DNA from 3 places in the Streptomyces sp. NPDC049040 genome. Region 3 is predicted to be linked to each of the others. Evidence: riboswitches for the same ligand, from Rfam matches in the RefSeq annotation. Region 3 holds a riboswitch; each other region holds the start of a gene.
The links. A riboswitch is a leader RNA that binds a small molecule or an ion and turns the genes downstream of it on or off. The one in region 3 is predicted to bind thiamine pyrophosphate.
Positions count from the first base shown of each region.

Region 1: linked by a shared signal. The riboswitch ahead of thiO (glycine oxidase ThiO) and the one ahead of ACGFMP_RS25755 (thiamine ABC transporter substrate binding subunit) in region 3 are both predicted to bind thiamine pyrophosphate.
Region 2: linked by a shared signal. The riboswitch ahead of thiC (phosphomethylpyrimidine synthase ThiC) and the one ahead of ACGFMP_RS25755 (thiamine ABC transporter substrate binding subunit) in region 3 are both predicted to bind thiamine pyrophosphate.

Region 1 is NZ_JBICTO010000002.1:893,942-897,172, forward strand. It holds gene ACGFMP_RS08850 (thiazole synthase) at 1-309, opposite strand, end outside; gene thiS (sulfur carrier protein ThiS) at 313-519, opposite strand; gene thiO (glycine oxidase ThiO) at 516-1,700, opposite strand; TPP riboswitch at 1,700-1,809, opposite strand; gene ACGFMP_RS08865 (NAD(P)/FAD-dependent oxidoreductase) at 1,996-3,213, shown strand.
Region 2 is NZ_JBICTO010000001.1:564,071-567,301, forward strand. It holds gene thiC (phosphomethylpyrimidine synthase ThiC) at 1-1,699, opposite strand, end outside; TPP riboswitch at 1,692-1,831, opposite strand; gene ACGFMP_RS02605 (YibE/F family protein) at 2,086-3,231, shown strand, end outside.
Region 3 is NZ_JBICTO010000011.1:141,666-144,896, reverse strand. It holds gene ACGFMP_RS25760 (ABC transporter permease) at 1-223, opposite strand, end outside; gene ACGFMP_RS25755 (thiamine ABC transporter substrate binding subunit) at 357-1,466, opposite strand; TPP riboswitch at 1,460-1,589, opposite strand; gene rlmN (23S rRNA (adenine(2503)-C(2))-methyltransferase RlmN) at 1,667-2,788, opposite strand; gene ACGFMP_RS25745 (phosphatidate cytidylyltransferase) at 2,843-3,231, opposite strand, start outside.

The DNA.
Region 1 (3,231 bases), on a different contig from region 3:
CACCCAGTCGGTGCCCAGTGCCTCCCTGGCCAGCCGCGCGGTCAGCACGGCCTCGCCCGCGGTGAAGCAGCCCGCGGTGTTGGGCAGCACCCGGATGCCGTGCCGGGCCAGCACCGAGAGCACCGAGCCCTTCGTCGCCGGGTCGAGGCGCCGCATCGCGACGGTGGTCAGCTCGGTTCCCGAGGCGACCAGCGCCCGGTCGAGCACGTCGAGACTCGGCGCGCCGCCGGTCCCCATGATCAGCCGGGAGGAGAACTCCTCGCCGGCGATCCGCAGCGGATCGGCCGTGACGCCGGTGGTCGCCGTCATGGCTCAGCCCCCCTGGACCGCGGTGAGCACTTCCACCCGGTCGCCGTCGGCGAGGGGCGTGGCGGACCACCGGGTGCGGGGGACGACCGTGTCGTTCAGCGCGGCCGCCACGCCCGAGGGGGCGGAGGTCATGGTGGCCACCAGGGAGTCGAGGGCGATCGGTCCTTCGAGGGTGCGGGCCTCGCCGTTGATGCGCACGGTGATCGTCATACGGTCTGCTCCTGCCGCTCCTGCCGCTCCTGCCGCTCCGCCGCGAACCGCTGGGCGCCGAACGCGTGTGCGTAGGGCGGGAGTTCGCCGGTGTCCGAGGTCAGCACCTCGGCCATGACGTCCCCGGTGACCGGGGTGAGCAGCACCCCGTTGCGGTGGTGTCCCGTGGCCAGCAGCAGGCCGTCGAGTGCGGTCAAGCCGAGCAGCGGGGCGTTGTCGGGGGAGCCGGGGCGCAGGCCGGCCAGCGCCTCGGTGAGCGGGAGTTCGGTGATGCCCGGCACCAACTCGTGCGCGTCCCGCAGCAGTTCGTAGACCCCGCCGGCTGTCACCGTGGTGTCCCAGCCGAACTCCTCGCTGGTCGCGCCGAGTACCAGTTCGCCGTTGTCGCGCGGCACCAGGTAGACATGGCTGCCGCGTACCACCGCCCGCACCGTGCGGGACAGGAAGGGCGCGTGCGCCGGGGGGATCCGCAGCCGCAGGATCTGGCCCTTCACCGGGCGCACCGGCGGCAGCACCTGCGCGGGTATGCCCGCCATCCGGCCGCTCTCGCTGCCCGCCGCCAGCACCGTGCGGCCGGCGGTGACGGCCGTGCCGTCGGCCAGCAGCGCCCCGGTGACGCGGTCGGCCGCGCACTCCACCCGGACGGCCGCCGACCGCAGGAACACCACCCCGGCCAGCTCCGCCGCCCGCAGCAGCGCGGCGGCCAGCCGGCGCGGGTCGACCTGGTGGTCGCCGTCGACCCGCAGCCCGCCGCGGACGCCGGGGGCGAGCAGCGGTTCCAGCCGGCGGCAGTCCCGCCCGCTCAGCCACTGGGCCTCAAGGCCGAGCGAGGTCTGGAAGGCGTGCAGATCGCGCAACTGCGCCCGGTCGTCCGCGTCCAGCGCGACGGCCAGGGTGCCGCACGGGCGGTAACCGGTGTCAAGACCGGTGGCCGCGGCCAGTTCTGCGACGAAGTCCGGATACCGGGCCGCGGAGGCGAGGTTCAGGTCGAGCAGGGTCTGCTCGCCGTACTGCAGCTCGGTGACCGCGGCCAGCATCCCGGCCGCCACGTGGGCGGCCCCGCCACCGGGCGCGGGGTCGGCGACCGCCGTGCGCAGGCCGCGCTGCGCCGCCCGCCACGCGGTGACCAGGCCGATGATCCCGCCGCCGACGACCAGCACGTCGTGCTTTTCCGTATGCATGGAACTACCGCTCCTCTCCCTTCGCCGGCATGACCCGGATCAGGTTCTACGGTCGGCGGCCGTCAGCCGCCCTCTCAGCCCGGTCCGCCGGGCTCCCGCGAGTTCGCTTGCGCGGCTCACCCTATCCCTCCGCCCGCGGCGCACCACCCCCCGCGTCTCCGGCGCCCGCGGGGAGGGCCGTGCCGTCGCAGGGACGGGCCGCGGGACGCCCGGGGAGCCGCGCACGGGGGCGACGCGGGCGCCTCAGGGGCGGGGCAGGCCAGCCCCCGGGGCACCCTGGCGCTACGGTGAGTACGTGAGCGAGCGCAGCGCTGTCGTGGTGATCGTCGGGGCCGGGATGGCCGGGGTGCAGACCGCCGTGGCCCTACGGGAGCTGGGCTGGCGCGACCGGATCGTCCTGCTCGGCGACGAACGGCACCCCCCGTACGACCGGCCGCCGCTGTCGAAGGCGGTCCTGCTGGGCGGTGCCGACAGCGCTCCCGTCGACAACATCCGCTTCGACGTCGACTTCGACGCGCTCGGCGTCGACCTCAGGCTCGGCCTGCGCGCACAGGCCCTGCGCACCGCGGACCGCGAACTGATCACGGAAGCCGGCACGCTGCGCTACGACCACCTCGTGGTGGCCACCGGCGCCCATCCGGTCGCCCTGCCGGGGACCGCGGGCCTGCCCGAGGTCCACCTGCTGCGCACCCTGGACGACGCCGCCGCCCTGCGCCCCGTGCTGGACGCCCGGCAGCAGGTCGTGGTGGTGGGCGCGGGCTGGATCGGCGCGGAGTTCGCGACCGCCGCACGGCAGGCCGGCTGCGAGGTGACCGTGGTGGAGGCGGCGGACCGGCCGCTGGCCGGCGCGCTGCCCGCGGTGGTCACCGCCCACATGCGCGGCTGGTACGAGGAGGCGGGCGTGGAGCTGCGCACCGGCATCCCGGTGTCCCTGATCGAGCCCGGCTCCGTCGTGCTGGCCGACGGCAGCCGGCTGGCGGCGGCCGCCGTCGTGGTGGGCATCGGCGCCAGGCCCGCGACGGGGTGGCTGGCCGGCTCCGGCGTGCGGCTGGGCGGCGACAGCGCGGTCCTGGCCGACGACCGGCTGCGTACCACCGCCCCCGACGTCTTCGCGGTGGGCGACTGCGCGTCCTTCCCCTCGGCCAGGTACGGCGAGCGGATGCTGATCCACCACTGGGACAACGCGCTTCAGGGCCCGCGGACGGCCGCGGCGAACGTGCTGGGCGGCGACGAGCGCTACGACCCGGTGCCCTACTTCTGGTCCGAGCAGTTCGGGCGCTTCGTGCAGTACGCCGGCCACCACACGGACGACGACACGCTGCTGATGCGCGGCGACCCGTCAGGGGCGTCCTGGACGGTGTGCTGGCTGCGCGGCGAGCGGCTGGCCGCGGTGCTCGCCGTGGACCGGCCGCGCGACCTGGCGCAGGCCCGCAAGCTGATCACCCGCTCCGCGTCCGTGGACCCTGCCCTGGTCGCGGATCCCGGGCTGCCGCTGACCTCGGCGGCCCGCTGAGCGGCAAGGAGCGGCGCC
Region 2 (3,231 bases), on a different contig from region 3:
TCCCGGCCGCCACCTCCTCGTCGGTGGCGGTCGTGCCCGCGTCGCCGCCGAACCTCTCGACGATGTCCTGGCTGAGCTTCATCGAGCAGAACTTCGGGCCGCACATCGAGCAGAAGTGCGCGGTCTTCGCGGGCTCGGCCGGCAGCGTCTCGTCGTGGAAGGCGCGGGCGGTGTCCGGGTCGAGGGCCAGGTTGAACTGGTCCTCCCAGCGGAATTCGAAGCGCGCGTCCGACAGGGCGTCGTCCCAGTCCTGGGCGCCCTGGTGGCCCTTGGCCAGGTCGGCGGCGTGCGCGGCGATCTTGTAGGTGATCACCCCGGTCTTGACGTCGTCGCGGTCGGGCAGGCCGAGGTGCTCCTTGGGGGTGACGTAGCAGAGCATCGCGGTGCCCCACCAGGCGATCATCGCGGCGCCGATGCCCGAGGTGATGTGGTCGTACGCGGGCGCGACGTCGGTGGTCAGCGGGCCGAGGGTGTAGAACGGGGCCTCCTCGCAGATCTCCTGCTGGAGGTCGATGTTCTCCTTGATCTTGTGCATCGGGACATGGCCGGGGCCCTCGATCATGGTCTGCACCTGGTGGCGCTTGGCGATGGTGTTCAGCTCGCCGAGGGTGCGCAGCTCGGCGAACTGCGCCTCGTCGTTGGCGTCGGCGATGGAGCCGGGGCGCAGGCCGTCGCCGAGGGAGTAGGTGACGTCGTAGGCGGCGAGGATGTCGCAGAGCTCGGCGAAGTTCTCGTAGAGGAAGTTCTCCTTGTGGTGCGCCAGGCACCAGGCGGCCATGATCGAGCCGCCGCGGGAGACGATGCCGGTCTTGCGGCGGGCGGTGAGCGGTACGTAGCGCAGCAGGACGCCGGCGTGCACGGTCATGTAGTCGACGCCCTGCTCCGCCTGCTCGATGACGGTGTCCTTGTACGTCTCCCAGGTCAGCTCCTCGGCGCGGCCGTCGACCTTCTCCAGGGCCTGGTAGAGCGGGACGGTGCCGATGGGAACGGGGGAGTTGCGCAGCACCCACTCGCGGGTGGTGTGGATGTTGCGCCCGGTGGACAGGTCCATGACCGTGTCGGCGCCCCAGCGGGTGGCCCAGGTCATCTTGTCGACCTCCTCCTCGATGGAGGAGGTGACCGCGGAATTGCCGATGTTCGCGTTGACCTTCACCAGGAACCGCTTGCCGATGATCATCGGCTCGATCTCCGGGTGGTTGACGTTCGCCGGCAGGACGGCCCGGCCGGCGGCGATCTCGTCGCGCACGGTCTGCGGCGCCACGTTCTCGCGCAGCGCGACGTATTCCATCTCCGGGGTGATCTCGCCGCGCCTGGCGTAGGCGAGTTGGGTGACCGGCTGCCCGTCGCGGGCACGCCGGGGGAGCCGCGGCCGGCCGGGGAAGACCGCGTCCAGGTTCCGCAGGCCCCCGCGGGGCGCGGTGTGCTTGATGCCGTCGTCCTCGGGGCGGACCGGACGGCCCGCGTACTCCTCGGTGTCGCCGCGGCCGATGATCCAGTTCTCCCGGACCGGGGCGAGGCCCCGCCGGACGTCGGTCTCCACCGCGGGGTCGGTGTAGGGGCCCGATGTGTCGTACAGCGTGACATCGCGCCCGTTGGTGAGGTGCACCCGGCGGACAGGGACCGCCACATCGGGCCGTGACCCGGTGAGGTAGCCCTTGTGCCAGCCGATTTCGCGCGTGCGTGCGTCCTGCGTGGTCATGAGACCTACTCCCTACGCCGGCATTACCCGGTAACAGGTTCGGCGGTCGGCGCAGCTGTGGCGTCGGCGTGTTGCCGCGTCCGCTGTCAGCGCCCTCTCAGCCCGGTGCTCCGAGCTCCCGCGTTTGCAAAGGTGGCCCCAACGGTAGCGGTCGGGTGCATACAGGCACCAGGGGCCCTTGCGATGATCAGCCGGTGGACTCACCCCATGAGCACGCGCACCGCCCACCGGCCGGCGGCCCGGCGCCCGTTCCCGGTCCCGATCCCTTTCCTCTTCCCGGTCAGGTTCCTGTTCCTGTTCCCGGTCAGGGGTCGGGACGTGGCGGCGGACCCGGCCACGGCACCGCGCACGGACACCCGCACGGGCACGGCCATGCGCACGGTCCGGTGCCGCCCGTCTCCCGGCGGCTGCGCCGGGTCATCACCGCGGTCCTGGTGCCGTTCGCCGCCGCCGTGGTCGTCGGCCTGGTCGTGCTGTGGCCGGGCGGCGCCCCGCAGCACGCCCGTACCGGTGTGGGCTTCGACCAGCAGACCCGGCAGGGCACGGTCGTGAAGCTGGTCACGGTGTCCTGCAAGGCCGCGGGCGCCGCCCCCGCCACCGACTCGGCCGGGGCGCCGGCCGGTGACGTCTGCCAGAAGGCGACGGTGGAGGTGACGTCGGGGCCCGACAAGGGCACCACCTTCACCGAGGTCGTGCAGCCGGACCAGACCCGCCGCTACACCGCGGGCGAGGGCGTCGTGCTGGCGTACGCGCCCACCGCCCCGCCCGGTCTGCGCTACTCGGTCACCGACGTGCGGCGCGGCCTCCCGCTGGCCCTGCTGGCCGGGATCTTCGCGCTCGCGGTGATCGTGGTCGGCCGGCTGCGCGGGCTGATGGCACTGGTCGCGCTCGCGGTGTCCTTCGGGGTGCTGACGCTCTTCATCCTCCCGGCGATCCTGCACGGCGACAATCCGCTGCTGGTGGCGGTGGTCGGCGGCAGCGCGATCATGCTGATCGCGCTCTACATGTGCCACGGCGTCAACGCCCGTACATCGGTCGCGGTGATCGGCACGCTGTGCTCGCTGTTCCTGATCGGCGTGCTCGGCTCGGTGTTCATCTCATGGGCTCATCTGACCGGGAACACCTCGGACGAGACCGGTCTGATCCACAGCCTCTATCCCGGCATCCAGATCAAGGGCGTCCTGCTCGCCGGTGTGATCATCGGCTCACTCGGCGTGCTGGACGATGTGACGGTCACCCAGGTCGCGGCGGTGTGGGAGCTCAAGGACGCCGACCCGGGCGTGAGCCGGCGCAAGCTCTACGGCGCCGGAATGCGGATCGGCCGCGACCACATCGCCTCGGTCGTCAACACGCTGGTGATGGCCTACGCCGGTGCCGCGCTCCCGCTGCTGCTGCTCTTCTCGATCGCCCGCAGCGGGGTGCTCCAGGTCGCGGGCAGCGAACTCGTCGCCGAGGAGATCGTCAGGACCCTGGTCGGCAGCATCGGCCTGGTCGCCTCGGTACCGCTGACGACGGCGCTCGCCGCCCTGGTG
Region 3 (3,231 bases):
GGGCGAAGACGTAGGCGCCGGGCAGCGCCACAAGCAGCGTCAGCGCGGTGGACGCGGCGGCCTGCCAGCAGGTGAACCACAGCACGTGGCGGATCCCGCCGTCGCCCAGGACGTCGCCGATCCGGCCGAACTGCCAGCTGCCGCCCTGGTGCAGGCCCCGAGTGACGATCGCCGCGACCGGATAGGCGAAGAAGGCGGCGAAGAACAGCAGCGGGAGCGCCATCAGGGCGGCGCGGACGGCGGCGCCGCGCCTTCCCGCGGCGCCGCCGGGGCCGCGGACGCGACCGGTGCCGCCGGGTTCGCCCTCCCCGCCGGCCCCGCGGTCGTACGCCGTCCGCAGCGTGCTCACCGTGCGCTCACTTCAGGACGATCGAATTCCACGCGCCGACCCAGTCGTCGCGCTTGGCGGCGATCTTGTCAGGCGCCAGTGTGGCGGGGTGGTCGATCTTCGCCCCGTACTTGACGAACACCGGCGGCTCGACCGCGTCCTTGCGCACCGGGTCGACGTACATCTGCAGCGGCATGTCCTGCTGGAAGGTCTTGCCCAGCATGAAGTCGATCAGCGCCTTGCCGCCCGCGGTGTTCTTCGCGCCGTGCAGCAGTCCGGCGAACTCGATCTGCCGGAAGCAGGTGCCGGTGGCCACCCCGACGGGTGACTGGGCGGGCTCGGGGGTGACGCCGACGACCTCGGCGGGCGGGCTGGAGGCGTAGGAGACCACCAGCGGGCGGTCGCCCTTGGCCTGCTTGCCGGCGGAGGAACCGGAGAAGCGGTCGTCGTAGGCCTGCTCCCAGCTGTCGACGACCTCGACGCCGTTGCTCTTGAGCTGCTTCCAGTACGCCTGCCAGCCGTCGTCGCCGTAGGTCGCGGCGCTGCCCAGCAGGAAGGCGAGGCCCGGCGAGGACGTCGAGACGTTCTCGGTGACGAGCAGGTTCTTGTACGCCGGCTTGACCAGGTCGGCGAAGGTCTGCGGCGGGGCCAGGTGGTGCGCGGTGAAGTAGGCCCGGTCGTAGTTGACGCACACGTCGCCGGAGTCGATCGGGGTGACGCGGTGCCGGGCGGCGTCGAGCTGCACATCGGCCGGCACCTGCGCGAGGTCCTTGGCCGCGTACGGGGTGAAGAGGCCGTTGTCGAGCGCCCGGGACAGCAGGGTGTTGTCGACGCCGAAGAAGACGTCACCGCGCGGGTGGTCCTTGGTGAGGATGGCCTGGTTGACGGCCGCGCCGGCGTCACCGCCGCGCAGCACCTTGACCGTGTAGCCGGTCTCCTTGGTGAACTCGGCCAGCACGGACTTGGAGGCCGCGAAGGAGTCGTGGCTGACCAGGGTGACGGTCTTGGAACCGCTCCCGGTGGACCCGGAGCCCGCCGTGTCCTTCGCCTTGGAGTCGCTGCCGCAGGCGGACAGTACGGTCGCCGCGGCGGTGGCCAGGACCAGCGCGCCGACGGCACGCCGAGGTGTGGTTCTCATCTGCGATGACTCCCTACGCCGGTATGACCCGGATCAGGTGGGAGGGTCTGCGGCCTGGGACCCCACGATCGGATCCCTCGCCGCACTCTCAGCGCCGTCGCAGGCGCTCCCCTGTCGGAATGTTCTTTTGTACGACCGAACGGTCGTCACGCCCTGGGCCGGTGTGCCCCGCAGGTCGCCGACCGTACGATAGCAGCAGGTCAGCGCGAAGCGGCCGCGAGCTGCCCGCAGGCGCCCTCGATCTCCTGGCCACGGGTGTCGCGCACGGTCACCGGCACTCCGTGCGCTTCGAGCGCGGCGACGAAAGCGCGCTCGTCCTCCGGCCTGGAGGCCGTCCACTTGGAGCCGGGCGTCGGGTTGAGCGGGATCAGGTTGACGTGCACCCGGTGGTTCTTCAGCATCCTGCCCAGCCGGTCGGCCCGCCACGCCTGGTCGTTCACGTCGCGGATCAGCGCGTACTCGATGGAGATCCGGCGCCCTGAGACCTCGGCGTAGTGCCAGGCCGCGTCCAGCACCTCGCGGACCTTCCAGCGGGTGTTGACCGGCACCAGGGTGTCGCGCAGCTCGTCGTCGGGGGCGTGCAGGGAGACCGCGAGGCGGCACTTGAAGCCCTCGTCCGCGAAGCGGTACATCGCGGGCACCAGGCCCACCGTGGACACGGTGATGCCGCGCTGCGACAGCCCGAGGCCGTCAGGCTCGGGGTCGGTGAGCCGGCGGATCGCGCCGACCACCCGCTTGTAGTTCGCCAGCGGCTCGCCCATGCCCATGAAGACGATGTTCGACAGCCGGGACGGCCCGCCCGGGCCCGCGGCCCCGGGAACCTCCCCGTCGCGCAGCGACCTCATGCCGGCGACGATCTGGTGCACGATCTCCGCGGTCGACAGGTTGCGGTCCAGCCCGGCCTGTCCGGTGGCGCAGAACGGGCAGTTCATGCCGCAGCCGGCCTGTGACGAGATGCACATCGTCACCCGGTCCGGATAGCGCATCAGGACCGACTCGACGAGCGTGCCGTCGAAGAGCTTCCAGAGCGTCTTGCGGGTGTCGCCGTCGTCGCACGAGGCGTGCCGGACCACGGTCATCAGCTCGGGCAGCAGGTCCTCCGCGAGCTTGCCGCGGGCCGCCGCAGGTATGTCCGTCCAGGCGGCGGGGTCGTCGGCGAACCGCGCGAAGTAGTGCTGCGACAGCTGCTTGGCCCGGAACGGCTTCTCCCCGAGCGCGGCCACCGCCTCACGTCGTTCGGCGGGCGAGAGGTCGGCAAGATGCCGCGGGGGCTTCTTGGCCCCGCGCGGCACGGCGAAAGTCAGTTCTCCGGGTGCAGGCATGATTCGTCCAGTGTCTCACCCTCCGGAGGAAGGGTTCACCGGTCGAGGGTGGGCTCAGCCCTTGCCGACGAAGGCGACCAACAGCAGCCAGACCACAGGGGCCGTCGGCAGGAGGCTGTCGAGGCGGTCCATGATGCCGCCGTGGCCGGGCAGCAGCGTGCCCATGTCCTTGATGTCGAGGTCCCGCTTGATCATGGACTCGCCGAGGTCGCCGAGGGTGGCGCTGACGGCGGCGGCCAGGCCCAGCAGCAGTCCCTGCCACCAGCGGCCGTCATCGATGAAGTACTGCATCAGCAGGGCGCCGGCCACCATGGCGAAGGCGATGGCGCCGAGCAGGCCCTCGCGGGTCTTGCCGGGGCTGATGCGCGGGGCGAGCTTGCGGCGGCCGAAGCGCCAGCCGACGGCGTAGGCGCCGGTGTCGCTGACCACGGTGAGCAGCAGGA